One region of the Sorangium sp. So ce204 genome, then DNA from elsewhere that is predicted to be linked to it. Evidence: riboswitches for the same ligand, from Rfam matches in the RefSeq annotation. Region 1 holds a riboswitch; each other region holds the start of a gene.
The links. Region 1 has a riboswitch for cobalamin ahead of WMF22_RS01380 (energy-coupling factor ABC transporter permease). Riboswitches for the same ligand answer to the same signal wherever they lie in the genome.
Positions count from the first base shown of each region.

Region 2: linked by a shared signal. The riboswitch ahead of WMF22_RS21450 (ribonucleoside-diphosphate reductase subunit alpha) and the one ahead of WMF22_RS01380 (energy-coupling factor ABC transporter permease) in region 1 are both predicted to bind cobalamin.
Region 3: linked by a shared signal. The riboswitch ahead of WMF22_RS21465 (TonB-dependent receptor) and the one ahead of WMF22_RS01380 (energy-coupling factor ABC transporter permease) in region 1 are both predicted to bind cobalamin.
Region 4: linked by a shared signal. The riboswitch ahead of WMF22_RS05150 (TonB-dependent receptor) and the one ahead of WMF22_RS01380 (energy-coupling factor ABC transporter permease) in region 1 are both predicted to bind cobalamin.

Region 1 is NZ_CP150317.1:353,609-361,163, forward strand. Features, by position in the region: gene WMF22_RS01360 (CbiX/SirB N-terminal domain-containing protein) at 1-9, opposite strand, end outside; gene WMF22_RS01365 (energy-coupling factor ABC transporter ATP-binding protein) at 1-806, opposite strand, end outside; gene WMF22_RS01370 (CbiQ family ECF transporter T component) at 803-1,552, opposite strand; gene WMF22_RS01375 (hypothetical protein) at 1,542-1,892, opposite strand; gene WMF22_RS01380 (energy-coupling factor ABC transporter permease) at 1,889-2,602, opposite strand; cobalamin riboswitch at 2,701-2,908, opposite strand; gene WMF22_RS01385 (hypothetical protein) at 2,974-3,168, shown strand; gene WMF22_RS01390 (enoyl-CoA hydratase/isomerase family protein) at 3,858-4,679, opposite strand; gene WMF22_RS01395 (3-hydroxyacyl-CoA dehydrogenase family protein) at 5,244-6,134, opposite strand; gene WMF22_RS01400 (tetratricopeptide repeat protein) at 6,393-7,555, shown strand, end outside.
Region 2 is NZ_CP150317.1:5,762,806-5,770,360, forward strand. Features, by position in the region: gene WMF22_RS21435 (helix-turn-helix domain-containing protein) at 1-2,055, opposite strand, end outside; gene WMF22_RS21440 (prolyl hydroxylase family protein) at 2,179-2,754, shown strand; gene WMF22_RS21445 (NAD-dependent protein deacetylase) at 2,789-3,655, opposite strand; cobalamin riboswitch at 3,848-4,054, shown strand; gene WMF22_RS21450 (ribonucleoside-diphosphate reductase subunit alpha) at 4,307-6,769, shown strand; gene WMF22_RS21455 (ribonucleotide-diphosphate reductase subunit beta) at 6,829-7,555, shown strand, end outside.
Region 3 is NZ_CP150317.1:5,770,737-5,778,291, forward strand. Features, by position in the region: gene WMF22_RS21460 (hypothetical protein) at 1-1,117, opposite strand, end outside; gene WMF22_RS21465 (TonB-dependent receptor) at 1,111-3,141, opposite strand; cobalamin riboswitch at 3,349-3,575, opposite strand; gene dhbC (isochorismate synthase DhbC) at 3,818-5,092, shown strand; gene WMF22_RS21475 ((2,3-dihydroxybenzoyl)adenylate synthase) at 5,089-6,759, shown strand; gene WMF22_RS21480 (isochorismatase family protein) at 6,855-7,555, shown strand, end outside.
Region 4 is NZ_CP150317.1:1,404,474-1,412,028, forward strand. Features, by position in the region: gene WMF22_RS05135 (LysR family transcriptional regulator) at 1-456, shown strand, start outside; gene WMF22_RS05140 (hypothetical protein) at 444-938, opposite strand; gene typA (translational GTPase TypA) at 1,061-2,947, opposite strand; cobalamin riboswitch at 3,087-3,294, shown strand; gene WMF22_RS05150 (TonB-dependent receptor) at 3,533-5,755, shown strand; gene WMF22_RS05155 (hypothetical protein) at 5,769-6,263, opposite strand; gene WMF22_RS05160 (hybrid sensor histidine kinase/response regulator) at 6,704-7,555, shown strand, end outside.

The sequences.
Region 1 (7,555 bases):
GTCATGCACGCGAGCGCCTCCTCCAGGGTGAGCGGGAGGCCGGCGCCGCCCCGCGGCGGCGCGGGGCTCATCCGGGTCCAGAGCTCGGCGACCCACGGCCGCCGCACGCGCGCCCGCGCGAGGAGCTCCCCCCGCGCGAACACCTCCCGCGGCGGCCCATCCGTGAGGACCTCGCCGTCGCCCAGCAAGACCGCGCGCGAGGCGAAGAGCGGCACGAGATCCACCGCGTGCGTCGCGGTGACCAGCGTGGTTCCCTGCTGCTCGGAGAGCGCGCGCAGCGTCTGGCACAGGGCGAGCTCGCCTTCCGGGTCGAGCCCCGCGGTCGGCTCGTCGAGCAGCAGCACCCGCGGCTGCATCGCCAGCATCCCGGCGATGCACGCGCGCTTGCGCTCGCCGAAGCTCAGCGCCTCGATGGCCCGATCGGCGAGGTGGGCGATCTGCACGGCGGCGAGCGCCGCCTCGGCGCGGCGGCGCGCCTCGGGCGCGGGCAGGCCGAGGTTTCGCGGGCCGAACAGGACGTCGTCGAGGAGCGTCGCGCCGAGCAGCTGGTCGTCCGGGTCCTGGAGCACGAGCGCGGCGCCCGCGGCGACGGCGTCCGAGGGCGAGCCCACGCGGCGGCCCGCGATCTCGACGCCGCCGCCGGGCGCGGGGAGGAGCCCGACGAGCGTCCTGAGCAGCGCTGTTTTGCCGGCGCCGTTGCCGCCGAGCACCGCGACGGACTCGCCCTCGGCGACGTCGAGGCGCACGTCGCGCAGCACGGGCTCGCCGCGCCGGTAGCCGAGCCGGGGGGCGCGCAGCGCGATCATCCGGCCTCTCCCGCGGCGACGCTGAGCCCGAGGGCCGCGAGGGCGGCGGCGGCGAACGCGACGTTCGCGGCGGGCGCGCTCGTCCTCCGGTCGGCGACGGGGAGCTTCCCCTGGTAGCCGCGGAGCTGCATCGCGAGCGCGGCGCTCTCGGAGCGCTCCAGCGTCCGGAGCGCCACGACGCCCGCGACGGCGCCGGCCGAGCGCGCGGCGGCGCCGGGGCGGGTGAACCCGCCGCGGAGCGCGGCGGCGCTCCACGCGCTGTCGGCCGCGCGCTGGAGCACGCCGGCGAAGCGCCGCGCCAGCGCGAGCAGCTCGACGAGGGCCGCGGGGACGCCGAGCCCGGCGAGCGCCGCCTCGATCTCGGCGGGCGCGGCGGCGCCGGCGAGCCACCGGAGCACCGCGGCCGCCGCGAGGACGCGCGCGCCGATGGCCACGGCGCGGTGGGCCCCCTCGGCCGTGATCGCGTCGGCAGGGAACGTGGCGCCGGGGAGGAGCGGCGCCCCCGGCGTGAGCGCGAGCGCGAGCGCCGCCGCGACCGCTCCGATCCACGCGGCGGGCGCGGCGGCGCGGACGACGGCGCGCGCCGGCGTGCCCTGGAGGCGGAGGGCCGCGCACGCGAGGACGAGCAGCGCGGCCGGCGTGACGGGCGAGCGCGCGCCCGCGGCGACGCAGCACGCGGCCACGGCGGCCCCGAGGCGGAGCCGGGCGTCCACGTCGCGGAGCCGCGCGGGCGGGTCAGTCCGCACGGAGGCCTTCGCCGCCGGCCTTGCCCGCGGGCGCGCCCGCGCGCTCGACGAAGAGCACGCGCGAGAAATAGCCGAGGGCGAAGCCGGCGAGGAGCCCGGCCCAGAGGAACGCGAACAGCAGGAGGTCGCCCTCGAGGCCCGCGAACAGCGGCCCCGTGTCGTGGCGTCCTGCGTCCTCCGCGACGCGGCGCACAACGGCCTCGTCGACGCCGTCCCAGGACGCGTTGCCGCAGGCGGCGAGCCAGAGGGAGGCGGCGAGCTGGAGCGCGCGCTCGCACGCGACGCGCGCGCGCCGCCCGAGCGGCGCTGGGGCCGGGCGCTGTCCGAGCCGCCGCGTCACGACGCCCCCGGGGCGAGCCGGACGACTTGGAGCCGGTCCAGGATGTCGGGCCGCCGGGCGCGCAGGAAGGCGAGCGCCCCCGCGGTCATGACGCCCTCGAGCAGGCCGAGCGGGAGCTGGGTGGGGACGAAGGCGAGGGCGACGCCCGTGAACATGGACGTCACCGACCCATCACCCGAGAGCCCGAGCGCGAGCGCGAGCGCCGTGGTGGCGTAGGTTGCCCAGTCCGAGGTCACGCCCGCCAGGAACCCCGCGACCCAGAGGTTCGCGCCGCAGCGCCGCGCGAGGTGGAAGGCGAAATATCCCGTGAAGGCGCCCGCGATGCCCATCGACGCGACGTCGGCGCCGAGCGTGGTGAGGCCGCCGTGCGCGAGGAAGAGGGCCTGGATAAGGAGCGCCACCACGGTGACGAGCACGGTCATCCAGGGGCCGATGAGCACCGCCGCGAGCCCCGTGCCGCACGGGTGGGAGCAGGTCCCGGCGGTCGGCACCGGCACGGGCATGCACGAGATCGCGAAGACGGCGGCCGCGACGAGGCCGACGAACGGCTTGTAGAAGACGTCCTGCTGGGTGCGGCGCCGGAGCAGGTGGAGGGCGATCGCGACGAAGGGCAGGGCGAGCGCGTTCCAGACGGCGCACCAGCCGAGCGGCAGGACGCCCTCCGCGAGGTGCATCGCGGCCGCGGGGCGGGGCGCGAGGAGCGTCCCCATGAACACGATGGCGATCGACAACGCGCGGCCGTGAAGACCGATTTTGGCGCTCCGGGTGAAGTCCGCACCCGAACGCCACGAAGACGTGCGCAAGCTGCACCTCGTGGGAGGCTCGGGTAGGTCTCCCGGCTCATGGGTTCAGGGAGCTGATCGAGCTCCCAGCGCTGCGTCCACCTTCCCAGGCCTCTTCCAATGGGGCCCAGTGGTCTTCGGAGGCAGCTCCCCACTCACGGTGGCGGGACCGCGCCGGTTTTGCACCGGCTTCCCTGTTATGCCCCGGAGGGCACCCGAGGAATGGATTGTCAGGCCGGTGCTCGGTAATCCCGTTTCGTGCCCGGCGTCAAGGACGTCGCGCCCCGATCGCGGACGAGGTGCTCGGCGGGCGCGGCGTCGGCGCGGCGGTGACGCCTGCGCTGGTGGGCACCCCGCCCTCGGGGGCGCCCGCCCTCGGGGGCGCTGCCGAGGCGCACGAGGCCATCGCTGCCGAGGGGCGCCGCGCGCCCGTCGGCGCCCCCGATCGAGCGGGCATGCGCGCCGACGAGCGATCGAGGCCCTGTCATGTGTGATGGCCGAGGCCGAGAAATTGACCCAGACGCATCACGCGAAGGGTCGTCGATCGACACGTCTTGAATTATGTCCCCCTTAGATAAAACCTGTTTACTTTGTCGCCGCGCGGGCGCAGCCCCCGTCTCGGTCTGGGTCTGTACGAGGGGCTCTCGTGCGCTTGAATATCGGCGCCGGCGCGTTCCTTCCGCAGTGTGCTTTGTTCGTCCTGGCTCTTTACTCGGGAGCAGGTGTCCGGTGCACGGCCTGCTGCCTCGTGGCCTCTCTTATTGAAGAGAGCAGGGATTTCGTGTTCGCTCGCCTCGGAATGCGAGACGAACGCAGCGCTGGGCGCTGTCTCTGGTGGATGGGTATGCCCGGCTCGAACGTGAATTCCCGCAGATCGGGTGTGTGTGGGTCGCGCGCCCGCCTGGCCGCCTTCGCGCGTGGAGCGTTCTGCTCGCTCGGCGTGCACGCGTTGCACTTTGTTATCGACAACGCGCTTGCGGATGCCACAATCTGACTACCGCATGCGCGCCGGCGCGGACCCCCCAGCCCGGAGCGCATGCGGTCTTTCTTCTGCACCGTGGCGGACGTTCAAGACTCCGGCGCGGTTTCCCTGCCGCGGTCATTCTGGGCCCCCCCTCCAGCGTGATGCGCGGTATTTTTTTGCCGTCGAGCGCGTGGTACGCGCCTCGCGCCTCGCGAGCCTTTACTTGCCCGTGAACGTTGCCTGCGATTTCGCCAGGAACGCTTTCATTCCGAGCTGTTGATCTTCGCTGCCGAAGAGCGCGGCGAATGCCTGGGCTTCCAGCTCGTTGGCGGCGGCGAGGTCGAGGCTCTCGCCGCGCAGGAGGACGCGCTTGGCGGCGGCGACGGCGAGCGGTCCGCGCGAGGCGATCTTGAGGGCGGTCTCGCGGGCGCGCGCGAGCAGATCGGCTGCTGGGAAGACGGCGTTGACGAGCCCGATCGAGAGCGCCTGCTGGGCGGTGATCATGTCTCCTGAATAGACGAGCTCGCGCGCGCGTCCTGGCCCGACCCGTCGCAGCAGCCGCTGGGTCCCGCCGAACCCTGGGATGACGCCCAGGTTCACCTCGGGCTGGCCGAGCTTGGCGCCTTCGGCGGCGTAGATGAAGTCGCATGCGAGGGCGAGCTCGCAGCCGCCGCCCAGCGCGAAGCCGTTGACGGCGGCGATCACGGGGAAGGGGGCAGTCTCGATGAGCTCTGCGAGCCGGTGGCCTGCGTCGGCGAACCGCTTCGCGGCGATGCTGTTCATGGCCGCCATCTCGGCGATGTCGGCGCCGGCGACGAACGCCTTGCCGGCGCCGGTCAGCACCGCCGCGCGGACCTCGTTGCCGTCGGCGGGCGCGAGGAGGTCGCGGAAGGCCGCGGTGAGCTCGCCGAGCACGGCGGGGTTCAGCGCGTTGAGTTTGTCGGGCCGCTGGATGGTCACGGTGGCGACGTGACCCTCGCGCTCGACGGCGACGAACTGGAGCGTCCCGCGGGCCCCCGGCTGCTGTTCTTGAGCGGTCATGGATCGTGGTTAGCAGCGCCCCGGGCCGGGGGGAAGCGCCTGCCGCGGGCCAGGGAGGGCGTCATTCCGTGTCCGTCCGATCCCGCCGTGTCGAGGCCGTTGCCGAGCCGACGAGCGAGCGATTTCCAACCGAGCGATTTCCAGAGCATGTCACGCGCCTGTTCCGGGACACGGCCCGTCGCTCGATGATCCGAACTCACCGCTTGACTGCGGATGCGCGCGACATGACGGCCCTGCCACGAGCCCGCGTGCGATCGCAGTGAGTCGGGCAGACCGCCCGTCCTCCGACCCGCACACCCGTGTTCGCCTCGCGCGTATCCCGCCGTCGCTCCCCCGTCATCCTCCCCCCTGGAGAGAGCCAGGGAGGGAGGGGGTGCCGCGCGGGGGGCCGGCGGGGTAGGGCCCCACGAATCCGAGCGCCGGCCCGCTCCGTGCGACGCCCTCCCGGACCGCTCCCGCCGTTCAGCCGGCCATTGCCCCCCAAAAGGCGCGAGTTCGTGGGAGGGGCCCCCGCCGGCCCCCCGCGCGGCGCCCCCTCCCTCCCTGGCTCCGTAGAAGCCTCCTCTACACCGCCCGCCCGCTCTTCTGCCCCTTCTCGTCGTACACGTAGAACCCCCGCCCGCTCTTCTTCCCGTACCACCCCGCAGCCACCAGGTTCCTGAGCAACGTGGCCGCCCGGTACTTCGAGTCCCCGAACTCCCGGTGCAGCACCTCCGCGATCGACAGCACCGTGTCGAGCCCGATCAGGTCCGCGAGCTCGAGCGGCCCCATCGGGTGGTTCAGCCCGAGCCGCGCCCCCGCGTCGATGTCCTCCGGCGTGGACAGCCCCTCCTGGAGCGCGAAGCACGCCTCGTTGAGGAAGGGGATCAGCATCCGGTTCACGATGAACCCGGGCTGGTCCTTCGAGGTGATCACCGTCTTGCCGAGCCCAACCGAGAGCGCCCGGACGGCCTCGTACGTCGCGTCCGACGTCTGGACCCCACGGACGAGCTCGACGAGCTTCATCAGCGGCACCGGGTTCATGAAGTGCATCCCGATGACCAGCTCAGGCCGCCCGGTCACCGCCGCCAGCCGCGTGATCGAGATCGACGACGTGTTCGACGCCAGGATCGCCCCCTTCGGCAGCGCCGCGTCGGCGAGCTTGAAGATCCCGCTCTTCACGTCGAAGCTCTCGGTCACCGCCTCCACGGCCAGGTCGACCCCGCCGAGGCCCGCCATCCCGTCGGCCACCGCGACGCGGTCGAGGAGCGCCTCCCGCGCCTCCGCGGCCAGCTTGCCCTTCTCCACCTGCTTCGCGAGAATGGCGGCGATCTGGGCCTTGCCCGACTCCGCCAGCGCCCTCGAGACGTCGCACAGGACCACCTCGAGGCCCGCGGCCGCGGCGACCTGGGCGATGCCTCGCCCCATCTGGCCCGCGCCGATCACCCCGAAGCGCTTGATCGTCGTAGCTTCCATGCCCGCGGTTGATAGCCGAAGCCGCGAGCGCGGTGAACCGCCCTCGCCGCGGCCTGACGGCCCGACGGGCCGCCCGCTCGGACGTCCCCGCGCCACAGGAGCAGAAGCGCGCGAAAGCTCCGGCCGACCTTCCAGGCCCGCAGGGGCGAGGAACCTTGAAACCGTGTCGTCCGCCCGGCTATCTTCGCCCGGCCCGTGAACGGACCGGACCGAATTCGCGAGGTCCGCGGAGAGACGATGAGCGTTGAGACGATTCGGATGGCCCTTGGGCGTCTGCAGGATGAGCCCGAGAACGAGGCAGCCTGGAACGAGCTCGCGGAGGCCGTGACTGCTCCGAACAACGGCGCGGGCCCCGGGGACGTCGAGCGCCTGCTCGGCGCGGCGCGCGGGCGGCACGAGCAGCGGAAGGAATGGCAGGCCGTGGCCCGCCTCCTCGAGCTGGAGATCGCCCTCGCCGCAGGCAGCGCCGTCGAGCCCGCGATGCAGGCCGAGCTCGCCCGCGTCTACCACGAGGAGCTCATCGACGTCGATCGCGCGGCGGCCGCGTACAAGCGGCTGCTCGAGCTGCGCCCCGACGACGACGCCGCGGCCGAGGCGCTCGAGACCGACGCCTCGAAGCGCGAGCGGTGGCGCGACCTCGTGGACCGGTACGTGGCCGAGGCCGAGGGCGCGACCGACGGCGCCTTCAAGAGCGCGCTCTACACGAGCGCGGCCGACATCGGCTACCGCTACGGCCGCGCCGAGCTCGGCGCCAGGGTGGCCGAGCTCATCGAGCTCGCCCTGCTGCTCGACCCGAAGAACCTCCGCGCGGCCAACCTCGCCGAGATCGCCTTCTCCTCCGCGGGGGACTGGGACGCCGTCGTCCGCGTCCTGTCGCTCGTCAAGGGCGAGGCCCAGCTCAAGGAGGACCGCATCGCGGCGGCCGTCCGCGCGGCGCGCACCGTCAAGGCCCGCCTGAGCGACCCGGCCCGCGCGGTCGCGGCGTACGAGGAGCTGCTCGACCTCTCGCCCGGCCAGCCCGAGGCGCTCTCGTTCCTGACCGAGGCCTACTCCGCCGCGGGCGACTGGGATCGCCTCGTCGCCCTCTACGAGGACCAGCTCCGCAGCGGCGGCGTGAAGCCCGGCGAGGAGCTCGGCATGCTCGTGCAGATCGCCATGGTCCACTGGCGCATGCGCGGCCAGCCCCAGGCGGCCGAGCCCTATTTCGACCGCGTGCGCCGCGCCGACCCGGCGCACGCCGGGATGCTCAACTTCTACCGCGAGGTGCTCGAGCAGCGCGGCGACAAGCCGCGGCTCACGACGATCCTCACGGACGCGCAGCGCGCCGTGCCCGACGGCCCCGAGAGGCGCGCCATCGCCACGGAGCTCGCGCGGCTCGCCGAGTCGCAGGAGAACGCCGCCAAGGCGATCGAGCAGTACAA
Region 2 (7,555 bases), 5.4 Mb from region 1:
CGCGGCGCCGCCGGCGATCTCCGCCGACCGCTCGAGCAGGCGGCGCGCGCCGGTCAGATCGCCCCGGAGCCGCTCCGTGTACGCCAGCGTGCGCAGGCCGGTCGCGATCGGGGCCGGGTCGGCGAGCGCCCCGGCGATCTCGTTGTGCGCCTCGTAGCAGGCGCAGGCGAACGCGAGATCCCCGAGCGCGCCCGCGTAGAGCCCCGCGTCGTACGCGAGCGAGGCGCGCACCCGCGCGGGCAGCGAGGCGGGCATGCCGCGGGGGTCGTCGCCGCCGGCGAACGCGCGCAGGATGCGGGCGCCGCGGGCCATGTCGCCGAGCTTGAGCCCGAGGTGCGCGAAGCCGCCGAGGGCGAGCGCGTAGATCTCGTACGCCTCGCCCGCGCGCCCGGCGCCGAGCAGCTCGGTGAGGATGGCCTCGTACGCGTCGACCGCCTCGCGTTCCCGCGGCGCCCGGCGCGGCGCCTCGTCGAGGCGCGGCGGCGGCGCGGCGCTCCCCGCGGCGTGGACGCGCTCCGGCGACACGCCGAGCAGCGACTTGAAGTGCTGCCGCACGAAGGGGTGCGTCGAGTAGCAGCGCTCGCCCGGGCGCGCCGCGAACACGAGCCCCAGCCGCTCGAGCCGGGCGAGCCCGCGCGCGAGCTCCGCGGCGCCCCACCCGGCCATGGCGCCCGCGATCTCGCCGCCGGCCCGGACCAGCTGGAGCAGCGCCTCCTCGCCCGCGCCGCCGGGGAACACCGAGAGGCGCGCGAGAAGATCCCGCTCGCCCGGCGGCAGCGCGCGCGCGTAGGCCGACAGCACCGAGCTCAGGCGGCGGGCGAGGACGTCGTCCTGCTCGGCCCCGGCGAGGTGCGCCGCCTGCGCCGCGGAGAGCCGCCCCGCGTCGCCGCCGAGGAACGCGCCCACGTAGGAGCCGACGACGGCGACCGAGAGCGCGTGGCCGCCCGTCGCCTCGAACAGCGCGCCGAGGGCGCCGTCGTCGCCGCGGATGCCCCAGCGGCGCAGGAGCGACGCGGCGTCGCCCTCGCAGAGCGGCTCGGGCCGGATCGTCGCGAGCCCGCCCTCGGCCCAGGCGGACAGATCCGCGAGCTCGAAGCGCGACGTGACGAGCGCCCGCGCGCCGCCGAGCCCGGACGCGATCGCGCAGAGCAGCCGCCGGAGGAGCGCGTCGTGGAGCTCGCCGTGCGCGCGCCCTGCGCCCCCCTCGGCCTGCACGGTCTCGAGCCCGTCGAGCACGAGCAGGTGCGGCGGCCCCCGCCCCAGCGCCTCCTTCAGCCGCGCGAGCTGCTCTCCGGGCGCCTCGGGCCGCGGCGCCGCCAGGCCCGAGGCGCCCGCGCCCGGCGCGAAGTAGGCGGCCGCCTGGTCGAGGAACGCCTCGGTCCTGGGGTCGTCGTAGAAGCTCCAGACGAGCACCCCGCCGGGCCGCGGTGCGTCGCCGAGCCCCTGGAGGAAGCGCTCGGCGATCGCCGTCTTGCCCGCCCCGCCGACGCCGAGGAGCGCGATCACCCGGGGGCGCGGCGGCGAGCCGCCGGCCCACGCGGCGAGCCGATCGAGGATCTCGGCGCGCCCGACGAAGTGCCGCGCTCGCTGGAGCGTGTGCGCGTGCAGCGGGCGCCACGCCGGGGCGGCTCCCCGCGACGGCGCGGGCGCGCCGGCCGGCGCCTTCTCCCCTGCCTTCTCGTGGAGCGCCTCCCCCGCCCCGGCGGGCGCCTCCGCGGCCTGGCTCGCCGCACCCGCTTCCTTTGCGGCGGGATCCGCCGCCGGCGCGGCCTCGGCCTCGGCCTCGACGACGAGCAGCTCCGCCTCGGCGAGGCCGAGCTCGGCGCCGAGCCGCTCGAGGATGCGCCGCCGGGACGGGCTCCGGACCGAGAAGCCGAGCCGCGGATCGTTGACGGCGCCCGACTCGTAGCGGCGGTAGGTCCGCACGTCGACGCCGATCGACGCGGCGACCTGCTCCTGCGTCAGGTCGAGATCGAGCCGCGCCCGCTGGAGGAGCGTGTGGTTGAAGCGGACCGCGGGCTCCGCGCCGCGGCCCGCCCTGGAGACCCGTGCCATCGGTGCGAGCGCTCGATCATCGGCGATGGGGCGCTCTCCTGTCCACCGCGCTGCCCGGTCCTGCCCGGTCCTGCCCGGATCCCGCCCTTCCGGATCCGGTCCGCCCGAACCCACGCTCCACGCATGAGCACCCTGCACGCCGAACGGACCGCCCAGTGCACCGACTACACCGACGATCTCCGCATCTTCACGGTGACGAACGTCCTGTCGCCCGAGGAGTGCGAGGCCTTCATCGCGCTCGCCGAGGCGCGCGGCTTCGAGCAGGCGCCGATCGGAGGCACCGAGGTGATCAACCTCGAGGTGCGCAGGAACGGCCGCGTCATGATCGACGATCCGGACCTCGCCGCGAGCCTCTGGGAGCGGCTCGCGCCCTGGATGCCGCCGCGCTTCGGCCTCCACCGCGCCGTCGGGCTGAACGAGCGCTTCCGCTACTATCGCTACACCGAAGGCGAATATTTCAACTGGCACGGCGACGGGTCGTTCGTGCGATCCGACGGCGAGCGGAGCCTGTTCACCGCGATGATCTACCTGAACGACGACTTCGAGGGCGGCACGACCGATTTCTGGGGCGGCCGGAGCATCGCCCCGCAGCGCGGGATGGCGCTGCTGTTCGAGCACCGCCGGCTCCACCGCGGCGCCGCCGTGACACGGGGGAGCAAGTACGTCCTCCGCAGCGACGTGATGTACCGGCGCGGCTGATGCCAGCGCCGCGCGTGCGCCGGCGCTCGGCGCCTCAGCGCGGCGCCGCGGTCGCGCCGGCGCCGAGCGCCTCGGCGAGGCGCGGCAGCACCTCGCCGGCGCGGGCCTCGATCTTCAGCGCGCCGAGCTCCTCGCCGCGCGCGGCGCCGAGGTTGATCATGGCGATCGGGATGCCTCGCTGCGCGGCGCGCAGCACGAAGCGGTAGCCCGAGAAGACCGCCAGCGACGAGCCGACGACGAGGAGCGCGTCCGCCGCGTCCACCAGCGCGAACGCCGCGTCGACGATCGGCCGGGCCACGTTCTCGCCGAAGAGGACGACGCGCGGCTTGAGCGGCCCATCGCAGCGGAGGCACGGCGGCGCACGGAAGCCCGCCACGCGCTCGGCGGGCAGGTCGGCGTCGCCGTCGGGGGCGAGGTCGGCCGTGAGGCGCAACCAGCCGGGGTTCTGGGCGAGGAGCCGCTCCTGGAGGGCGGCGCGCCGCTCCATCGCGCCGCACGCGAGGCAGGCGACCTCGGAGAGCGTCCCGTGCAGCTCGATGACGCGACGGCTGCCCGCGGCCTGGTGGAGGCCGTCGACGTTCTGCGTGATGAGGCCCTCGAGCTGCCCCGCGTGCTCGAGCCGCGCGAGGGCGCGGTGGGCGGGGTTCGGCTCGGCCCTGGAGAACCGCTCCCAGCCGATCACGGCGCGCGCCCAGTAGCGCTGCCGGATCTCGGCCGAGCGGCAGAACTCCCGCCCCTGGATCGGGTTCCGCGCGCGGCGCCGCGTCTCGGGCCCTCGATAGTCGGGGATGCCGGACTCGGTGCTGCACCCCGCGCCCGTCAGCGCCACGATCCGCCTGCCGCGCAGGAGCGCGACGAGGTCGTCGAGCGGATCGGCCGGACGCGCTTCGCTGAGCGACATATGCCCGGGTTGTGGCCCGCCACGGCGCGCGCCGCCAGGCCAGCGTGCGTCGACCGCCCGACCATGCAACCGAGGCAACCGAGCGTGCAATGAACACGCAGCCGCGCATGCAATCGAGCGTGCAATCGAGCGTGCAACCGAGCAACGGAGCTCCCCCCACAACATCTCGCTTGACCGGCTCACTGCACCACCATATGTAGTGCCCATGTTGGTGCCTCGGGCTTCGGCCCGGGCTCAAAAGGGAACCCGGTGTGAATCCGGGGCTGCCCCGCAGCGGTAAGCGAGAACGATCTCCACGACGCGCACTGGCCCTCGGGCTGGGAAGCGGTGGACCGTAGGAACCCGGCGAGAGCCGGAGCGCTCGTGAGCCCGAAGACCTGCCAACATCCTGCGCTGGGGAGACATCCGGCGCCGGTTTGACCTGGAAGCCTCGCGGGAGGCGGGTAGGTCCGAGCTGGCGCAGACTCTCGCGCTTGTCCCGGTTCCGACCCCCTCCCGCGCTGTCTTCCTTTCGCCCGCGGGGGCGAGCGGTCGGTCCGAGGGCTCCTCCAAAGAGCCTGGCGCACCCGTGCGCATCGGCTGGCCTCTTCGCTCTCGCGGCATCGACGCGAGCGGTCCGGGACCGCTCGGAACGAGCACGAGGAGGATGCCATGCTGAACGAACCGTTGGTGAAGAGCAACGGCGCGGCGCCGTTGCGCGCGCTCCACGCCCCCCACGCACTCCACGCACCTCATGCGCCCGCCATGACGAGCGCCGGCGCGGAGGAGACGCCCCCGCACACGACGATGCGGGTGAAGAAGAGGAACGGGTCGAGCGAGCCCGTGGACGTCAACAAGATCGTACGGGCTGTGAGCCGCTCGTGCGCGGCCCTGTCCGACGTGGACGCGCTCCGCGTCGCGACAAAGACCATCAGCGGCCTCTACGACGGCGCGACGACGCGCGAGCTCGATCAGCTCTCCATCCAGACGGCGGCGTCGCTCATCGCCGATGAGCCCCAGTACGCGAAGCTCGCGGCGCGCCTGCTCGCCACGTACATCGACAAGGAGGTCCGCAATCAGGAGATCCACGCCTTCTCGCAGTCCGTCGCCGTGGGGCGGCGGCTGGGCCTCATCAACGATCGGCTCCACGGCTTCGTGGCGCAGAACGCCCGCAAGCTGAACGACGCCATCGAGCCGAGGCGGGATCACGAGCTCGAGTACTTCGGCCTGCGGACCCTCTACGACCGCTACCTGCTGAAGCACCCCGAGACGCGCCTCGTCCTCGAGACGCCGCAGCAGTTCTTCCTGCGCATCGCGTGCGCGCTGTCCGAGACGGCGGCGCAGGCCGTCGAGCTCTACCGGCTCTTCTCGTCGCTCGATTACCTGCCGAGCTCACCGACGATGTTCAACTCCGGGACGAGCCACGAGCAGCTCTCGAGCTGCTTTCTGCTCGACTCGCCGGACGATCACCTCGAGACCATCTACCAGCGCTACACCGACGTCGCGATGCTCTCGAAGTTCTCGGGCGGCATCGGGCTCGCCTACCACCGCGTGCGCTCGCGCGGCTCGCTCATCGAGAGCACCAACGGGCACTCCAGCGGGATCGTGCCGTGGCTCAAGACGCTCGACGCGTCCGTCGCGGCCGTGAACCAGGGCGGCAAGCGCAAGGGCGCGTGCTGCGTCTACCTTGAGCCGTGGCACGCCGACGTCGAGGAGTTCCTCTCGCTGCGCGACAACACGGGCGACGAGGCCGCGCGCACGCACAACCTGAACCTCGCGAGCTGGGTCCCGGACCTCTTCATGAAGCGGGTCGAGGCCGACGGCGAATGGAGCCTGTTCGACCCGAAGGACGCGCGCGATCTCCCCGATCTCTACGGTGAGGCGTTCGAGCGTCGCTACGTCGAGGCCGAGCGGGCGGGCCTCGCCAAGAAGACGATGAAGGCCCGCGAGCTCTACGCGCGGATGATGCGCACGCTCGCGCAGACAGGCAACGGCTGGATGACGTTCAAGGACAAGTCGAACCGCGCCTGCAACCAGACGGCGCTGCCGGGCCGGATCGTCCACCTCTCGAACCTCTGCACCGAGATCCTGGAGGTGACCTCGAACGAGGAGTCGGCCGTCTGCAACCTGGGCTCGATCAACCTCGCGCGCCACACGGCCACGCTGGCGGACGGCGCGGTCGCGTTCGACTTCGAGAAGCTCGCGCGCACGGTGCGGACCGCGGTCCGCCAGCTCGACCGCGTCATCGACCTCAACTACTACCCCATCCCCTCGACGAGGCGATCGAACCTCCGCTGGCGGCCCGTCGGGCTCGGGCTCATGGGCCTGCAGGACGTGTTCTTCCAGATGCGCCTGCCCTTCGACGCCCCGGCCGCGCGGGAGCTCTCCAGGCGGATCTCGGAGGAGGTGTATTACAACGCGCTCTCGACGTCCGCGGACCTCGCGGCGGAGAAGGGGCGGCACCCGGCGTTCGACGAGACGCGCGCCGCGCGCGGAGAGCTCCAGTTCGACGCGTGGAACGTCGTCCCGGAGGACGCGGCGCGCTGGGAGGCGCTCCGCGCGCGCATCCGCGCCGAGGGGCTCAGGAACTCGCTGCTCGTCGCCATCGCGCCGACGGCCACCATCGCGTCGATCGCGGGCTGCTACGAGTGCATCGAGCCGCAGGTGTCCAACCTCTTCAAGCGCGAGACGCTCTCGGGGGACTTCCTGCAGATGAACCGCTACCTGGTCGCGGAGCTCAAGCGGCTCGGCGCCTGGAACGACGCGGTGCGCGCCCGGCTCAAGCTCGCGGAGGGCTCGGTCCAGGGCATGGACGAGCTGCCCGAGCAGCTCCGCGCCGTGTTCCGGACGGCGTGGGAGATCCCGATGCGCTCGCTCATCGACATGGCCGCGGATCGCGGGGCGTTCATCGATCAGAGCCAGTCGCTGAACCTCTTCATCGAGAACCCCACCATCGGCCAGCTCTCGAGCATGTACTTCCACGCATGGAAGAAGGGGCTCAAGACGACGTACTACCTGCGATCGCGCCCCGCGACGCGCATCACCAAGGCCACGGTGGAGGCGGCGCCGGCGAAGGCGGCCGCGGACGTGGCGTGCGCGCTCGAGAACCCCGAGGCCTGCGAGGCCTGCCAGTGAGCCGCGTCAGCCGCCCCGCGCGCCTCCTCGATCCGGGCCAGTGCCTCACGCTGCGCCCGATGGCCTATCCGGCCTTCTTCGAGATGTACCGCTCCGCCATCAAGAACACGTGGACCGTGGAGGAGGTCGACTTCTCCACGGACGTGGGCGACCTGCGGAAGATGACCGACGCGGAGCGGCACCTCGTGCAGCGCCTCGTCGCGTTCTTCGCCACGGGGGACTCCATCGTGGCGAACAACCTCGTCCTCAACCTGTACAGGCACATCAACGCCCCGGAGGCGCGGATGTACCTGTCCCGGCAGCTCTACGAAGAGGCGCTCCACGTCCAGTTCTATCTGACGCTCCTCGACACGTACATCCCCGATCCCGAGGACCGTCACCGCGCCTTCGCGGCCGTCGAGAACATCCCCTCGATCCGCCAGAAGGCCGATTTCTGCATGCGGTGGCTCGATTCCGTCGAGTCGCTCGGCCGGCTGGAGTCGCGCGCCGAGCGGCGGCGGTTCCTCCTGAACCTCATCTGCTTCGCCGCGTGCGTCGAGGGGCTCTTCTTCTTCGGCGCGTTCGCGTACGTGTACTTCCTGCGCTCGCGCGGCCTGCTCCACGGGCTCGCCGCGGGGACGAGCTGGGTCTTCCGCGACGAGAGCGCGCACATGCGCTTCGCCTTCGAGGTCGTGAGCACGGCGCGGCGCGAGGAGCCCGAGCTCTTCGACGCCGGGCTCTCGCGGTCGATCCTCGACATGATGGATGAGGCGATCGCCTGCGAGGCCCGGTTCGCCGAGGATCTCC
Region 3 (7,555 bases), 5.4 Mb from region 1:
TCTCCGCGTCGCTCAGCAGGCAGACATCGCCGCAGCCGGGCGAGCAGTGGACGCCGCCGAAGGCGTAAGACTGGGTCGCCTCGGCGAGCGTCGTGACCTCGCCCGTGGTGATGCTCACGGAGAAGGCGCGGTCCCCGGCGGACGCGCCGCCCGCGTAGGCCGTCCCGAGAAGCACGTCCTCGGAGGCGAAGACGAGCGTGGGCTGGACCGCGGCGCCGAGCGCCCTCGCCACGCCGAGCCGCTCGATCTCCTCCGGGGGCGAGGTGCGAGCGTCGTAGATCACGACATCGCTCGTCGCCGGATCGTACTCCATCGCCTCGACGTCGAAGCGGCTCGAGCAGGCGACCGCCAGCCGCTCTCCCGAGGGCGACACGGCGAGACGCCCGCAGCCGTAGAGCCCCTGCACGTCGACCGTCCATGTGACGGCGCCCTCGGCCGGCGAGACGCCAACGAAGCGCCCTTCGCCCACGGTCGAGAGGTCCGCGGCGAGCCGGCCGAGGGCCACGACAACGTCGTCACCGACGCGCGCCATGCCCGACGGGCGCGGCAGGAGCCCCTCTTCCTCCTCCGGCAGGGCGATGCGCCCCGCGATGGAGTACTCCTTCGTGTCGACGATCAGGAGATCGCCGCCCTCGTCGAACGGCTCCACGCCAGGGCTCGGGTTGCTCCCGTAGCGCGACACGAGCGCGCGATCCGCGCCCACCTCGATGTAGTCCTGAGGGTTCGACTCGAACCCCTGCCCGACCGGGAGCTGCGCGAGGACCTCGGCCGTCTCGAGATCCATCCAGGTGATCACGTTCGTTCCGAACCGATCGAGCAGGACGACGCGGCCGGACGGCGACGCCACCCCCGGGACATCGACATCGCCGGACAGCGCGAGGCTGAGCCCCGGCTTCGCCGCGCCGCTCGACACGAAGGAGGGCGACAGCGTGGTCCCGTCGAGCGCCGACACGGCGATGTTCGTCGACTGGTAGTCGCTCGTCACGATGACAACGCCGCTCTCACACGCGTCGTCGCCGCCGCCGTGGACGCCGCCCGTCGACGGCGGCGGCGAATCCACGTTGCACCCGAGGATCGGAATCGAGATCGCGAACGCAAACAGACTGATCTTCACCATGTTGACTCCAGTGTGAAAAACACGCTCCGCCCCGGGAGCGGAAACCCGACGACATCCGTGCGCCGCGCGTCCAGGAGGTCCGCGACGCGAGCTCTCACCGCAAGGTGCCCGCTGAGCCACCTCGCCTCCGCGTCGAGGTCGAGGGTCGCTTGCTCCGCGATCACGCCGAGGCCGGCGGGGTCGGCGTACCGGCTCGACTGGTACACGGCCCGGAGCTCGCCCGACGCGCCCGAGAACACGGCGCCGCCCGGGCGCTTCCACTCGGCGTGCAGGCGCGGCGCGACGACGAGGCGCGAGCGGAACGGGAGGAGGTCGTTCCTCGTCGTCCGCCCCGGCGTCGTGTCCCGCGGATCGAGCAGCGTCGCCGCGATCTCGGCGCGGAGGAACCGGGTCACCTCGACCCCGGCCAGGAGCTCCGCGCCCACGACGCGGGCGCGGCCGACGTTGTACGGGCTCACGTAGCCCTGGCCGGACTTCTCGTAAGCGACGAGCCCGGAGACCACGCTCCCGAACGCGAACACGTCGAGGAAGGCGCCGCGCAGCACGGCGCCGCGCCCCGTCTGCGCCCGGATCCCGGCCTCGATCGTGGCGCCCGACTCCGGCTCGAGCGCCGCGTTGCCGTGGACGACGCCGGAGACGCCGTACACCTCGCCGAGCGTCGGGACGCGGACGTAGCGGCCCACGGTCGCGAGGAGCCGGAGCCGGTCGCTCCCCACTTCCACGCCGACCCGCCCGGTCGGGACGAGCACGTCGCAAGGGCGCTCGCGGTCCGCGCCGGTGGCGTGGCACTCCCCGCTCGCGAGGGCGTGCAGCGCGAGCCCCTCGCCGAGGCGCGCCTCCGCGCTGACGGCGCCGCGCGCGAACGAGCGCCGCGCCCGCGCGACCGGCACGTCGTCCGGCGCGCGCGAGATGCCCTCGCGCGCGACCGAGAGCACAGGCCGCACCCGGAGCCGGTCGGCGAAGGAGAGCGTCGCCCCGAGCGTCTGCTCCAGGCGGCGGCCGGCGAGCCGGAGCTCCGGCGTCTGCAGCGCGAGCTCGAAGAGGGGGTCGTGGACCTCCGACCGCGCCTCGATGAACGAGGTGCGCGCCTCGAGCGTGTGCTGCGCCTCTCCGCCGAACGGCACCCGCGCCGCGACCGACGCCAGCGCGCGCCGCGACTCCCCCCGCGCCTCGCGGGACGGCAGGAGCGCGAGCCTCGGCACGCCCTGCTCGCGATCGGTGCCGTTCGCGATCACGTCGACGATCGCGCCGCCCCCGAGCTCGACGCGCGCGAGCGCCCAGGCGTCGATCGTGCGCACGTCGGCGTTCTGCCGGCGCTCCAGGGTGTCGTCGCTCTCGTCAAAGAGCGTCCCGCGATCGTCCACGAACGCGTAGCGGTTCTCCGCGGCCTCGGCGCTCACCCCGACGAGCGCGCTCACCGGGCCCGCGCTGGCGCCGGCGAACGCCCACCCGCGCCGCGCGCCGAGCGAGCCCGCCATGGCGCCCGCGCCGGCCGTCGTCCGGGAAGGCCGCCGCGGCTCGAAGAAGATCGCGCCGCCGGGGCCGAGGCGGTCGGCCTCGATGGGCGCGTGGCCGCGGTAGATCTCGATGCGCTCGATGAGCCAGAGGGGCACGAGGGAGAGATCCGCCGTCCCCACGACGTCGTCGTTCAGGCGGACGCCGGCGAGGTACACCGGCGTCTGCGTGGCGGTCGCTCCCCGGAGGGCCGCTGTCGCCGGCCCGCCGAAGCCGCCCGTCTCGATGATGAGCACGCCCGGCTGCGTGCGGAGCACGTCCGCCGCCCCGAGCCCCGCGCCGGTGAGGCGCTCGCGGCCCAGCACCGACCCCGCGACGGACCTGTCCTTGGGCGGCGCGGGCGCGCGCAGGTGATCCCCCTCGACGCGCACCTCCAGCGGGTCCGGCCCCGGCGGAGCGGCAGCGCGACCGCCCTCCTGCTCGGCCTCCGGCCTGCGCGCATCGTCGGCGCGGGCGGCCGGCAGGGCCGCCACGGCGCTGCAGGCGGCGAGCGAGAGCCAGCACGCCACGCCAGCGCTCCGGCGCCGCCGCGACCGACGATCCGAGGAATCAACCATTCACGCGCCGCCTGCCCGCGTCGACCCAGCGCTGCTCCGGGTGAGCCGAGAGCCGAAGCGAGGGGGCTGCGTGACGGGCCGCGACACCGCGCGCGAGCGAGGTGGTCTAGGGCCTGGGCGCCTTCCCCTCGAAGGCTCAGGTCAGCGCGCGCCGGCGCACCGGCGCGCGCACCTTCGGCAGGTCTTCGGACTCACGGGCGCTGCGGCCGTCGCCGGTCGCTCTCCTACACATCACCGCTTCCCAGGCTGCTCTGGTGCGTGCCCAGTGCTTCTTGGTGATGGTCGTTCCCGTTCACCGCTGCGGGGGCAGTCCCGGATTCTCACCGGGTTCCCTTTTCAGCTCGCCCGGTGATGGCCGGACGAGCACCGATGGCGGGGCGACTCGTCGCACCCGTCACGCAGGATGTCAACGCAGAAGCGAAGACCCGGAGCGCCCCGTCCACAAGCCCACCGGCGACGCACACCCGAGACAGAACCGGGAGTCCCTTGACAGTCGTGCACGCGCGTGCCATGAGTCACTTGAAACTGATTTTCTTTATCAGTTATCAGGAACGAGCGGCCAGAGACCTGACGTCCAGCGCCCGATGACCTGAGCCCACGTGGCTCTCGACGCCCATCGGAGCTGAATGTGACGAGTTCCATCTCGATACCGGCCGCTGTCGCGCTGCCCGCGGTGAACGCAGGGCAGCTGTTGAAGCAATACACCCCCGAGTCGGCGTTCTTCTTCGCGTCGCCGACACGCACCCTCCTCGCGCAGGGCGTACACGACATGATCCTCGAGCCGAACGGCGCGGATCAGGGCGACCGCCTCGCGGACCGCGTCACGAGGGTGCTCGCGTCGGCGTCGAGGGCCGGCGCCGGCGCCGGCCAGAACCTCCCCATGGTGGTCGGCGCGGTGCCGTTCAACAGCACGTCGCCGGCGCACCTCATCGTGCCGCGGGCGATCCAGAGCGCGGGCCCGCTCAACCCCACGTCGGAATCGCCGCGGGCGCACCTGCCGATCACCGTCCAGGAGCTGCGCCAGGTCCCGGAGCCCCGCGACTACGTGCGCGGCGTCGAGACGGCGGTGGGCCTGATGCGGTCCGAGGCGCTGAGCAAGGTGGTCCTCTCCAGGATGCTGGAGATGGTCCTGCGGGAGCCGGTCGATCTCCGCCTCGTCCTCCAGCGCCTCTCGCAGCAGAACCGGAACGGCTACACCTTCGCCGCCAACCTCTCGGATCCCATGGCGGGGCTCTCCAGCGCGGAGCGCGGCGTCGCGACGTCGCGCGCGCGGACGCTCCTCGGCGCGAGCCCGGAGCTGCTCCTGTCGCGCTCCGGGCTCCGGGTGATCGCCAATCCGCTCGCCGGCTCCGCGGTCCGCAGCCCCGACCCCGACGAGGACCGCCGGCGCGCGATCGCCCTGCTCGCGTCCGAGAAGGACCGGCACGAGCACGCGATCGTCGTCGACGCCGTCGCCGCCGCGCTCCGGCCGTTCTGCCGGCGCCTGAGCGTCCCCGACGAGCCCTCGCTCACGCAGACCCCGACGCTGTGGCACCTGTCGAGCCGGCTCACCGGGGAGCTGCGCGATCTCTCGATCTCCTCGATGAAGCTGGCCACCGCGCTGCACCCGACCCCCGCGGTGTGCGGATACCCGACGGACCGCGCCCGCGAGGCCATCGGGGCGATCGAGCGGTTCGATCGCGGGTTCTTCACGGGGCTCGTGGGCTGGTCCGACGCCAGCGGCGACGGCGAGTGGGCGGTCGTCATCCGCTGCGCCGACGTCGCGGGCCGGGCGCTCCGCCTCTATGCCGGGGCCGGGATCGTCATCGGTTCGAACGGCGAGCACGAGCTCGCCGAGACCACCGCCAAGCTCGGGACGATGCTGAACGCGCTCGGCCTCGACCAGGCGCCGGAGAAGGCATGAGCGCTCCGGAGGAGAGCCGGCCGGCGCCCGCGCAGGCGCGACCACAGGCGCTCGACGGCTGGACTCCGTGGCCGGCCGCGGTGGCCGATCTCTACCGGCGCGCCGGCTACTGGCGCGGCGAGACCTTCGGGCGCCTGCTGCGCGAGCGGGCCGCGCGGCACCCGGATCGGATCGCGCTCGTCAGCGGCGATCGCCGGCTGAGCTACGGGGAGCTCGATCAGCGCGCCGATCGCCTCGCCGCGGGCCTCTTGCACCTCGGGCTCCGGCCGGGGGATCGCGTCGTCGTCCAGCTCCCGAACATCGCGGAGTTCTTCGAGGTGTGCTTCGCGCTGTTCCGGCTCGGGGCGCTCCCCGTGCTGGCCCTGCCCGCGCACCGGCGCGCCGAGATCGCGTATTTCTGCGAGCACACCGAGGCGGTCGCGTACGTCATCGCCGACCGGGACGGCGGGTTCGATTACCGCGCGCTGGCGAGCCAGCTCCGGCGCGACGTCAGGACCTTGCGGCACGTGCTCGTGGCCGGCGATCCGGGCGAGCACACGGCGCTCTCCGGCCTGGACCGGGAGCCCGTCGCGCTCCCGGAGCCCGCCGCGGGGGACGTCGCCTTCTTCCAGCTGTCCGGCGGGAGCACGGGCGTACCGAAGCTCATCCCGCGGACGCACGACGACTACCTCTACAGCGTGCGGGCCAGCGCGGAGATCTGCGGGCTCGACGAGGGCAGCGTCTACCTCGCCGCCCTCCCCGTCGCGCACAACTTCACGCTCAGCTCACCCGGGAGCCTGGGCGTTCTCCACGCCGGCGGCCGCGTCGTGCTCTGCCGCCGCCCCAGCCCGGACGAGGCGTTCCCGTGGATCGAGCGGGAGCGGGTCACGCTGACGGCGCTCGTGCCGCCGCTGGCCTCGGTCTGGCTGGAAGCGGCCCGGGCGGCGCGGCACGACCTGTCGAGCTTGAGGGTGCTCCAGGTGGGCGGCGCCAGGCTCCCCGCGGAGGTCGCGCGCCGCGTGGGGCCGACCCTGGGCTGCAAGGTGCAGCAGGTGTTCGGGATGGCGGAGGGGCTCGTCAACTACACCCGCCTCGACGACCCCGACGCGATCGCGCTCGAGACGCAGGGCCGGCCCATCTCGCCCCACGACGAGGTCCGCGTCGTGGACGACGACGACCGCGACGTCGAGCCCGGGCAGGTCGGTCACCTGCTCACGCGAGGGCCCTACACGATCCGCGGCTATTACAGGGCCGACGCGCACAACGAGAAGGCGTTCACGCGCGACGGCTTCTACCGCACGGGTGATCTCGTGCGGCGGACCCCGGAGGGCTACCTCGTCGTGGAGGGCCGCGCCAAGGATCAGATCAACCGCGGCGGCGAGAAGATCGCGGCCGAGGAGGTCGAGAACCACGTCCTCGCCCACCCGGCGGTGCGCGACGCGGCGCTCGTCGCCATGCCGGACGTCCACCTCGGCGAGCGCTCGTGCGCGTTCCTCGTGGCCCGCGGGCAGCCGCCGCCGGCGAGGGAGATAAGCGCCTTCCTGCGCGAGCGCGGCGTCGCCCAGTTCAAGGTGCCCGATCGCATCGAGTGGCTCGACGCCCTCCCGACGACGAGCGTCGGCAAGGTGGACAAGAAGGCGCTCCGCCGCTGGATCGCCGACAGGCTCGCGCAGGGCGCGCGCGCCTGAGAGGACAGCGCGGGCCCAGGCGGCGCAGCGACGCCCGCGGCCCGTTCCATCGACAGGAGCGCTGCGATCACGAGAGAGAGAAGAGAGGAACGACCATGGCCATCCCCCGCATCCAGACCTATCGCATGCCACGAGCCGAGGAGCTCCCGGAGAGCCGGGCGTCATGGCGGCCGGATCCGGGGCGCTCCGTCCTCTTGATCCACGATATGCAGGAGTATTTCCTCGGCTTCTACGACGCGAGCGCGTCTCCGATGGTCGAGCTGATCGAGAGTGTCCGCCTGCTCCGGGAGCGGTGCGCGGCGAGCGGGATCCCGGTCGTCTACACGAAGCAGCCCGCCGAGCAGACGAGGGCCCAGCGCGGTCTGCTGACGGATCTCTGGGGGCCCGGGCTGACGCAGCAGCCCGACAAACACGAGATCGTGCGCGAGCTCGCGCCGGGAAGCGCCGACACCGTGCTCACCAAGTGGCGCTACAGCGCCTTCCAGCGGACGGAGCTCCTGGATCTCCTGCGCCGGTGGGGCCGCGATCAGCTGATCGTGTGCGGCGTGTACGCGCACATCGGGTGCCTGCTGACCGCGTGCGAGGCGTTCATGAACGACGTCCAGCCGTTCCTCGTGACCGACGCGACCGCCGATTTTTCCCGGCAGCAGCACGACATGGCCATCGCCTACGTGGCGCAGCGGTGCGGCGTCGCGCTGCCGACGAGCGACGTCCTGGCCGCGCTCGCCCCCCGCGAGCGGACGAGCGCCCCGCAGCGCGACGCGGCGGCGCCGCTCAGCGCGACGCAGGACCGGGC
Region 4 (7,555 bases), 1.1 Mb from region 1:
GGGTTCGGGCTCTATGCATCGGAGACCTACCTCGCCGAGCACGGCCCGCCGGACTGGGGCCGGCAGTGCGAGGGCCACGCCCTCGTCACCATGAACGACGAGCCTCCGGCGATCGCCGACCTGTCGTGGGTGCGCGCCGTCGCCGCGAAGGCCCGCGTCGCCGCGCGCACCAACGGCCGCGAGCCCCAGGCGACGATGGGGGCCGCCGGCGTCGGGCTCGTCTGCCTGCCCCGCTACCTGGGCGACGCGACAGCCGGCCTTTGCCTGCTCTCGCCGCCCTCGCCGCCGCCAGGGCGCAAGCTGTGGCTCGGGGTGCACCGCGACACGCGCGGGGTGCCGCGCGTGAAGGCGCTCGTCGCGTTCGTCGCCGACGCCCTCGGGCCGCTCCGGAGCGCCCTCGACCCCGGCGCGCGGCCGCGCGCGTCAGGCGGCGAGCGCCCCCGCTACCGGCCCTGATCGCGCTGGCACGCCCTGAGCTCCTCGAACGGCGCGTCGCACGTCTGGGGCAGGAAATCGGTCCTGCACTCCGGATCGCGCCCGCTCACGCAATCGAAGAGCGACGCGATCGACGGCGCGAGGTACTCGCAGGGGATATGGTTCACGGAGGCGATGGTCTCGCCCATGCAATCGAAGAAAGGGGCGGTCAGCGCGTTGCACGGGCGCTGCACGGAGAGCAGGTCGGCGCAGCGCTCGGCACACCGGAGCTCCGGGCACGTGACGCCGTCGAAGAGCGTGCAGAAGAAATCGCACGAGGCCCTCTGCTCCTCGACAGAGGCCCCGCCGGAGCTCGCCGACTGCGAGCCCCCGGCTGCGCCGGCGCCCCCGGCGCCGTCGGAGCTCCCGGGGAGCCCGTCGACGACGACGGCCCCGCCGCAAGCACCCGCCCCCGAGAGCGCGATCAGCGAAGCCAGGAAAGCGAAGATCAGCGTCGTTCTCATCAGGGCATCTTATAACGCGGCAGGCACGGCAGCGGCGCGCGTCGCACGTTCCGCGCGCCCCGATGGCCAGCGCGGCAGGCACGGCAGCGGCGCGCGTCGCACGTTCCGCGCGCCCCCGCCGCTCACTCCACCGCCTGCGATTGCTCGATCGCGTCCTCGCGGCGCTCCCGGCGGTTGCACGCGAGCACCTTCTTGCGGACGCGCACCGCGTCGGGCGTGACCTCGACGAGCTCGTCGCCGTCGATCCACTCCATCGCCGTCTCGATCGTGAGCAGCCGCGGGCTGGCCAGGAGGACGTTCTCGTCCTTGCCGTGGTTGCGCACGTTCGACAGCTTCTTCTCCTTGATGACGTTGACGTCGGTGTCGTTCGGCCGGTTGTGCTCGCCGATGATCATCCCCTCGTAGACCTCGACGCCGGGGACGATGAAGAACATGCCGCGCGGCTGCAGGTGGTGCAGCGCGTACGGGGTCGCCACGCCGACGCGATCGGCGACGATGGCGCCGGTCGGGCGGCGCATCATCGGGCCGCCCCAGGGCGCCCAGCCGTCGAACATCGTGTTGAGCAGGCCCGTCCCGCGCGTCGCCGTCAGGAACTCGCCGCGGAAGCCGATGAGCCCGCGCGACGGCACCCGGAACTCGAGGCGGGCGCGGCCGAAGCCGGGGTTCGTCATCTTCACCATCCGGCCGCGCCGGGAGCTGAGGCGCTCGGTCACGATGCCGACGTAGGTGTCCGGCACGTCCACGACCACGAGCTCGAGCGGCTCCATCACCTCGCCGTCGATCTCGCGCGTCACCACCTCGGGGTTCGAGAGCTGCATCTCGTACCCCTCGCGCCGCATCGTCTCCACGAGGATCGCCAGCTGGAGCTCGCCGCGGCCGAGCACCACGAACGTGTCGGGCACCTCCGTCGGCTCCACCCGGATCGCGAGGTTCTTCATCGCCTCGCGCTCGAGCCGCTCCTTCAGGTGACGGCTCGTCAGGAACTTCGACTGCTTGCACTTGCCGGCGAAGGTCGACGTGTTGACGCCGATCTTCATCTTGATCGTCGGCTCCTCGACCACGATGCGCGGCAGCGCCTCGGGGTGCGCCGGATCCGTGATCGTGTCGCCGATCGTGACCGCGTCGATCCCGGCGATCGCGATCACCTCGCCCGCGACGGCGCTCTCGACCGCGACGCGCTTCAGCCCCTCGTAGGCGTAGAGCATCTTCACGTAGCCGCGCGACTGGCCGCCCTCGGCGAGGAGCGCGACGTCGGCGCCGGACCGGGCGGTGCCGCGGACCACGCGGCCGACCGCGAGCCGGCCCACGTACTCGTCGTGGGTCGTGTTGCAAACGATGACCTGGAGCGGGCCGTCGGGGTCGCCGGAGGGGCCGGGGACCCGCTCGAGGATGGTCTCGAAGAGCGGCTCGAGGTCCTTCGCCTCGTGCTCGAGCTCGCGCTTCGCCTGGCCGAACTTCGCGATCGCGTAGAGCGTCGAGAAGTCCATCTGCGCGTCGCTCGCCTCGAGGTCGCAGAAGAGGTCGAACACCTCGGAGAGCACCTCGTGGGCGCGCGCGTCGCTCCGGTCGATCTTGTTGATGACCACGATGACAGGGAAGCCGCGCTGGAGGCACTTCGAGAGCACGAAGCGCGTCTGCGGCAGCGGGCCCTCGGCGGCGTCGACGAGGAGGAGCGCCCCGTCGGCCATCATGAGCGTGCGCTCGACCTCGCCGCCGAAGTCGGAGTGGCCGGGCGTGTCGACGATGTTGATCTTGACCCCGCGGTACCGGATGCTCGTGTTCTTCGCGAGGATGGTGATGCCGCGCTCCCGCTCGAGGTCGTTCGAGTCCATGACCCGCTCGGCCACGACCTCGTTCTCTCGGAAGGCGCCCGACTGGCGCAGCATGTGATCGACGAGGGTCGTCTTCCCGTGGTCGACGTGGGCGACGATGGCGATATTGCGGAGATCGTTACGGGGCATATACGGCGGCGGCCGTGTAGCACGCGACCCACGGAGGAGCGAGCCCATCCTCGCTAGAGCCCGAACGTTCGGCCTGCACGGGGGCCGCGCGTCGAGGCGCTCGGATGAGGAGCGCGAGGCGCGGGAGCGGCGCGCGCCGAGCGGGCGAGGGGAGCGGTAGCGATTGACAGCCGGAGGCGCGCGGCCATAGGGTGCGCGCCGCGCTGGTGCCCGGGCGTTCGCCTGGGCCGAAGAGGGAACCCGGTGAAACTCCGGGGCTGCCCCGCAGCGGTAAGCGAGAACGACCTCCACCCCATGCACTGGCCCGACGAGGGCTGGGAAGCGGTGGACAGTAGGGAGCCGGTCAGACCGGAGCGCTCGCGAGCCCGAAGACCTGCCAGCGCCCGGCGGCGGGAGACATCCGGCGCCGGTTCGACCTGGGAGCCTCGAGGGAGGCGGTGAGGTCCGAGCCGGTGCAGCTCTGCCTCTGCCACGTCCCGGATACCGAACCGCCCCCCGCGTCGCCTTCCGGTCGCCCGCGGGGGCGAGAGGTCGGTCCAGCGCACCGTGCGATGGCCAGCCATTTCGTCCTCGCGGAGCTCGACGCGAGCGGCCCGACGCCGCTCCGCGCGATTGCGGCGAAGGAGGACACGAATGCTGCGCGAGACGGTCACTACGAGCCACGGGCACCGCCATCCATTTCATCTGCTCGCCGCGTTATCCATGGTGCTGGCCGCCGCGCGGCCCGCGCGCGCCGAGGGCCTCGCCCCCGAGTCGCCCGCTGCCCCGCCGGAGGCCGCCGCTGCCCCGCCGGAGGCCGCCGCTGCAGCGCCCGCCGGCGAGGGCGCGCCCGCGGGCGACGCCGCGATCGAGGTCACGATCCAGGCGGAGAAGCCGGGCAGCGAGGCCGCGTCGCGCGTCTCCGTCGGACACCGGGAGCTCGAGCTCAGGCCGAGGCTCCGGCCGGGCGACCTCCTCGAGGCGGTCCCCGGGCTCTTCGCCGTGCAGCACGCGGGCGGCGGCAAGGCGAACCAGTACTTCCTCCGCGGATTCGACGCGGACCACGGGACCGACGTCGCCTTCTTCGTCGACGGCGTGCCCGTCAACATGGTCAGCCACGGCCACGGGCACGGCTTCACCGATCTCTACTTCATGATCCCGGAGCTCGTGACAGGGCTCGACGGGTACAAGGGGCCTTATTACGCGAGCATCGGCGACTTCGGTACGGCGGGCGCCGTCAACCTGCGCTTCGCCGAGAAGCTCGAGGAGAGCCACGCGCAGGTCAGCCTGGGGCAGTACGGTATCCAGCGCGGCCTCGTCATCGCCTCGCCGGATCTCGGCGACGCGTGGCGCGCGGTGGCCGCGGCGGAGATCTACCGGAACGACGGGCCGTTTCTGAGCCCGGAGCGGCTCGAGCGCTTCAACGTGTACCTGCGGGCCACGCACGATCTGGGCAACACAGGCAAGGTCCAGATGACCTGGATGTCGTATGGATCGACCTGGCACGGCTCCGGCCAGATCCCCGCGCGCGCCGTGTGCGGCGAGGGTGAGCAGGGCGGGTTGAACCCGCCGCCGTCGGCGTTCGGACAGCCGTGCATCGACCATTTCGGCGCCGTGGATCCGACCGAGGGCGGGGCGACCGAGCGGCACATGGCGTCCGTCGCGACCTCGATGGCGTGGCGGGACGCCGATCTGAGCGCGCTCGCCTACCTCGTCCGCTACCGCTTCACGCTGTACTCGAACTTCACGTTCTTCAGCGAGGACCCCGTCCACGGCGACCAGATCGAGCAGAACGACGACCGCGCCGTCGGGGGCGCCGATCTCCGGTTCCGCCGGCAATACGAGATCGGCGGGGCGAGGTTCACGACCTCGCTCGGCGCGCAGATCCGCGCGGACGCGATCGACAAGTCCCTCCACCACGACGAGGCGCGCGATCGGATCGAGGAGAAGAGCAGGACCCACGTCGACGAGAGCCAGATCGGCGTTTACGTCGAGCAGGACGCCCGGCTCCGGCGCTGGCTCCGCGTCGTGCTCGGGGCGCGCGCGCAGTGGATCGACGTCAACGTGGACGATCCGGGCGAGGACCTCGAGGCGGCGGGGAACAGGTCGAGCGGCGCCCGGGGACAGATGCAGCTGCTCCCGAAGCTCACGGCGATCGTGTCGCCCGCCGAGGGGGTTGATCTGTTCGCCCACTTCGGGCGGGGCTTCCACTCGAACGACGCGCAGGGCGCGGTGCTGGGCGAGGGGGCGGCGACGCTGATCACGCCCGCGACGGGCTACGAGGTCGGCGTGCGGGTCGCGCCCCTGCGCGGGCTGTCGCTGAGCGGGGCCGCGTTCCTGCTCGACCTGGACTCGGAGCTGGTCTGGAGCGGCGACGCGGGAGCGACCGAGGCGTCGGGGCAGACGCGGCGCTACGGGATCGAGATCGGCGGGCGCTACCGGCTCGGGAGCTGGCTCTTCGCGGACGTGGACGCGACCTTCACCCGCGCGCGCTTCCGCGAGAACGCCGGCAACGCGAGCGCGGTCGCCCTCGCGCCGACCCGGACGCTGACCGCGGGCGTCGGCGTCCGCCCGACGTTCGGCGCGTTCACGCCGTTCGCGGCGCTGCGGGTCAAGGCGATCGGCGCGCGGCCCGCGACCGAGGACGAGTCGCTCACCGCCGAGGGGTTCACGGTCGTCGACGCCAACGCCGGGCTGCGGTGGAAGAACGTCGAGGTGGCCGCGGACATCCAGAACCTGTTCGACACGACGTGGCGCGAGGTCCAGTTCGCGAGCGCGTCGCGGCTGCCGTACGAGCCGGCCCCGGTCACCGGGATCCACTACTCGCCAGGGTGGCCGTTCACGGCGATCGGGCGGGCGACGCTGTACTGGGAGTAGGCGCCGCGCCGGCTCATGTCCGGCGGAGGTCCTCGCGTAGCGCGTCGAGCGACGCACGGAACGCGGCTTCGCTCACGGCGGCGCCCGTCGCCGCGGGCAGGAGCGCCGCGAACATCTGCCAGGCTTTCCGGAGGTCACATACCCTGTGCGGATAACGCTGACGGGCAAGGAGCGTGAGCCCTGTCACGACGCTGCGAACCATCGCCGCCTGGAACCCCGAGCCCTCGAAGACAACCGCTGAGCACCTGATGGACGCGCTCGCCTCCGCAAGGAAGCTCGCGATCGCCCTGCGCGCGGGCGCCGGCGGCAACGACGCCCCGCTCTCGATGAGGGTGAGCAGCCCTATGCCGCGCGGGTGCTTCTTGGCGAACTCCGCGCACGCGTCCCTCAGGTGGCGCGCGCCGTCCTCGGTCGTCTCGCGGCGCCAGATGACACAGAAGATCCGGTGCCAGGAAGCCAGGACGTAGTCCGGTTGTCTGGTGACCACGTGCCAGGGGTCGGGATGCATGATGGTGCTCGTTCTGGAGCGGTCGCAGCGGAGATGCTCGCGGGGGCCTCAGGGTACACCGGCGTTTCTTCGCCCGCGACACGCACACCAAATCGAGCGTGAGCCACCGGGCGTCGGCAACGGATCGGCGGCGCGCGCCCTCGGAGCTGATGGGCAAGACAACCCCGGTGCCCTCGAGGCTGGGTGGCTCGCGCCGGACACGTTCGATGGCGCCACAATCGATGAGTCCGCCCTGGCACTCTCGAACCCTTCGAGCGGCCAGCGGTGGCCCCGCGCGGCCGCCAGCGGGCGCTCTCGACGCCGGCTCATGGGGCCATTGCTGTGCTCGTCACTCGCCGCTGCCGGCCGCCACGATGACGGCTCGCAGATGCGGAGAGCAGGACGGGAACGGAGAGCCTCGCCGCGTGGCAAACGTGCACCCATGCTGTAGGCTGTGCCGCATGGATCCGACGGAGCTCGGCGCCGATCTGCAATTCCGCCTGCTGGTCGAAGGGGTGAAGGACTACGCCATCTTCATGCTGGACACCGAGGGGCGCGTGATCACGTGGAACGCCGGCGCCGAGCAGATCAAAGGATACTCCGCGCAAGAGGTGATCGGCTCGCACTTCTCGCGCTTCTATCCGGCCGAGGCGATCGAGCGGAAGTGGCCACAGACAGAGCTCGCCGAAGCGCGGCGCGTGGGCCGCTTCGAGGACGAAGGCTGGCGCGTGCGCAAGGACGGCTCGATGTTCTGGGCGAACGTCATCATCACGGCCCTCCACGGCCCCGGCGGCGAGCTGCGCGGCTTCTGCAAGATCACGCGCGATCTGACCGAGCGCAAGCGCCAGGAAGAGTCGCTGCGGCAGAGCGAGGAGCGCTTCCGCACGCTGGTCGAAGGCGTGAAGGATTACGCCATCTTCATGCTCGACCCCGAGGGCAGGGTGACCATGTGGAACGCCGGCGCGGAGCGGATCAAGGGATACTCCGCGCAAGAGGTGATCGGGACGCACTTCTCGCGCTTCTATCCGGCCGAGGCGATCGAGCGCGGCCGGCCAGAGGCGGTGCTCGCCGCCGCGCGTCGCGAAGGCAGCTTCGAGGACGAAGGCTGGCGCGTGCGCAAGGACGGGTCGTCGTTCTGGGCGAGCGTCCTCGTCACGGCCATCCACGGCCCGAGCGGCGAACTGCGCGGCTTCTCCAAGATCACGCGTGACCTGAGCGAGCGCAAGCGCCTGGAGCAGATGGAGTCCAACGCGCGCCAGATGGAGGAATTCGTGGCGATGCTGGCGCACGAGCTGCGCAATCCGCTGGCGCCG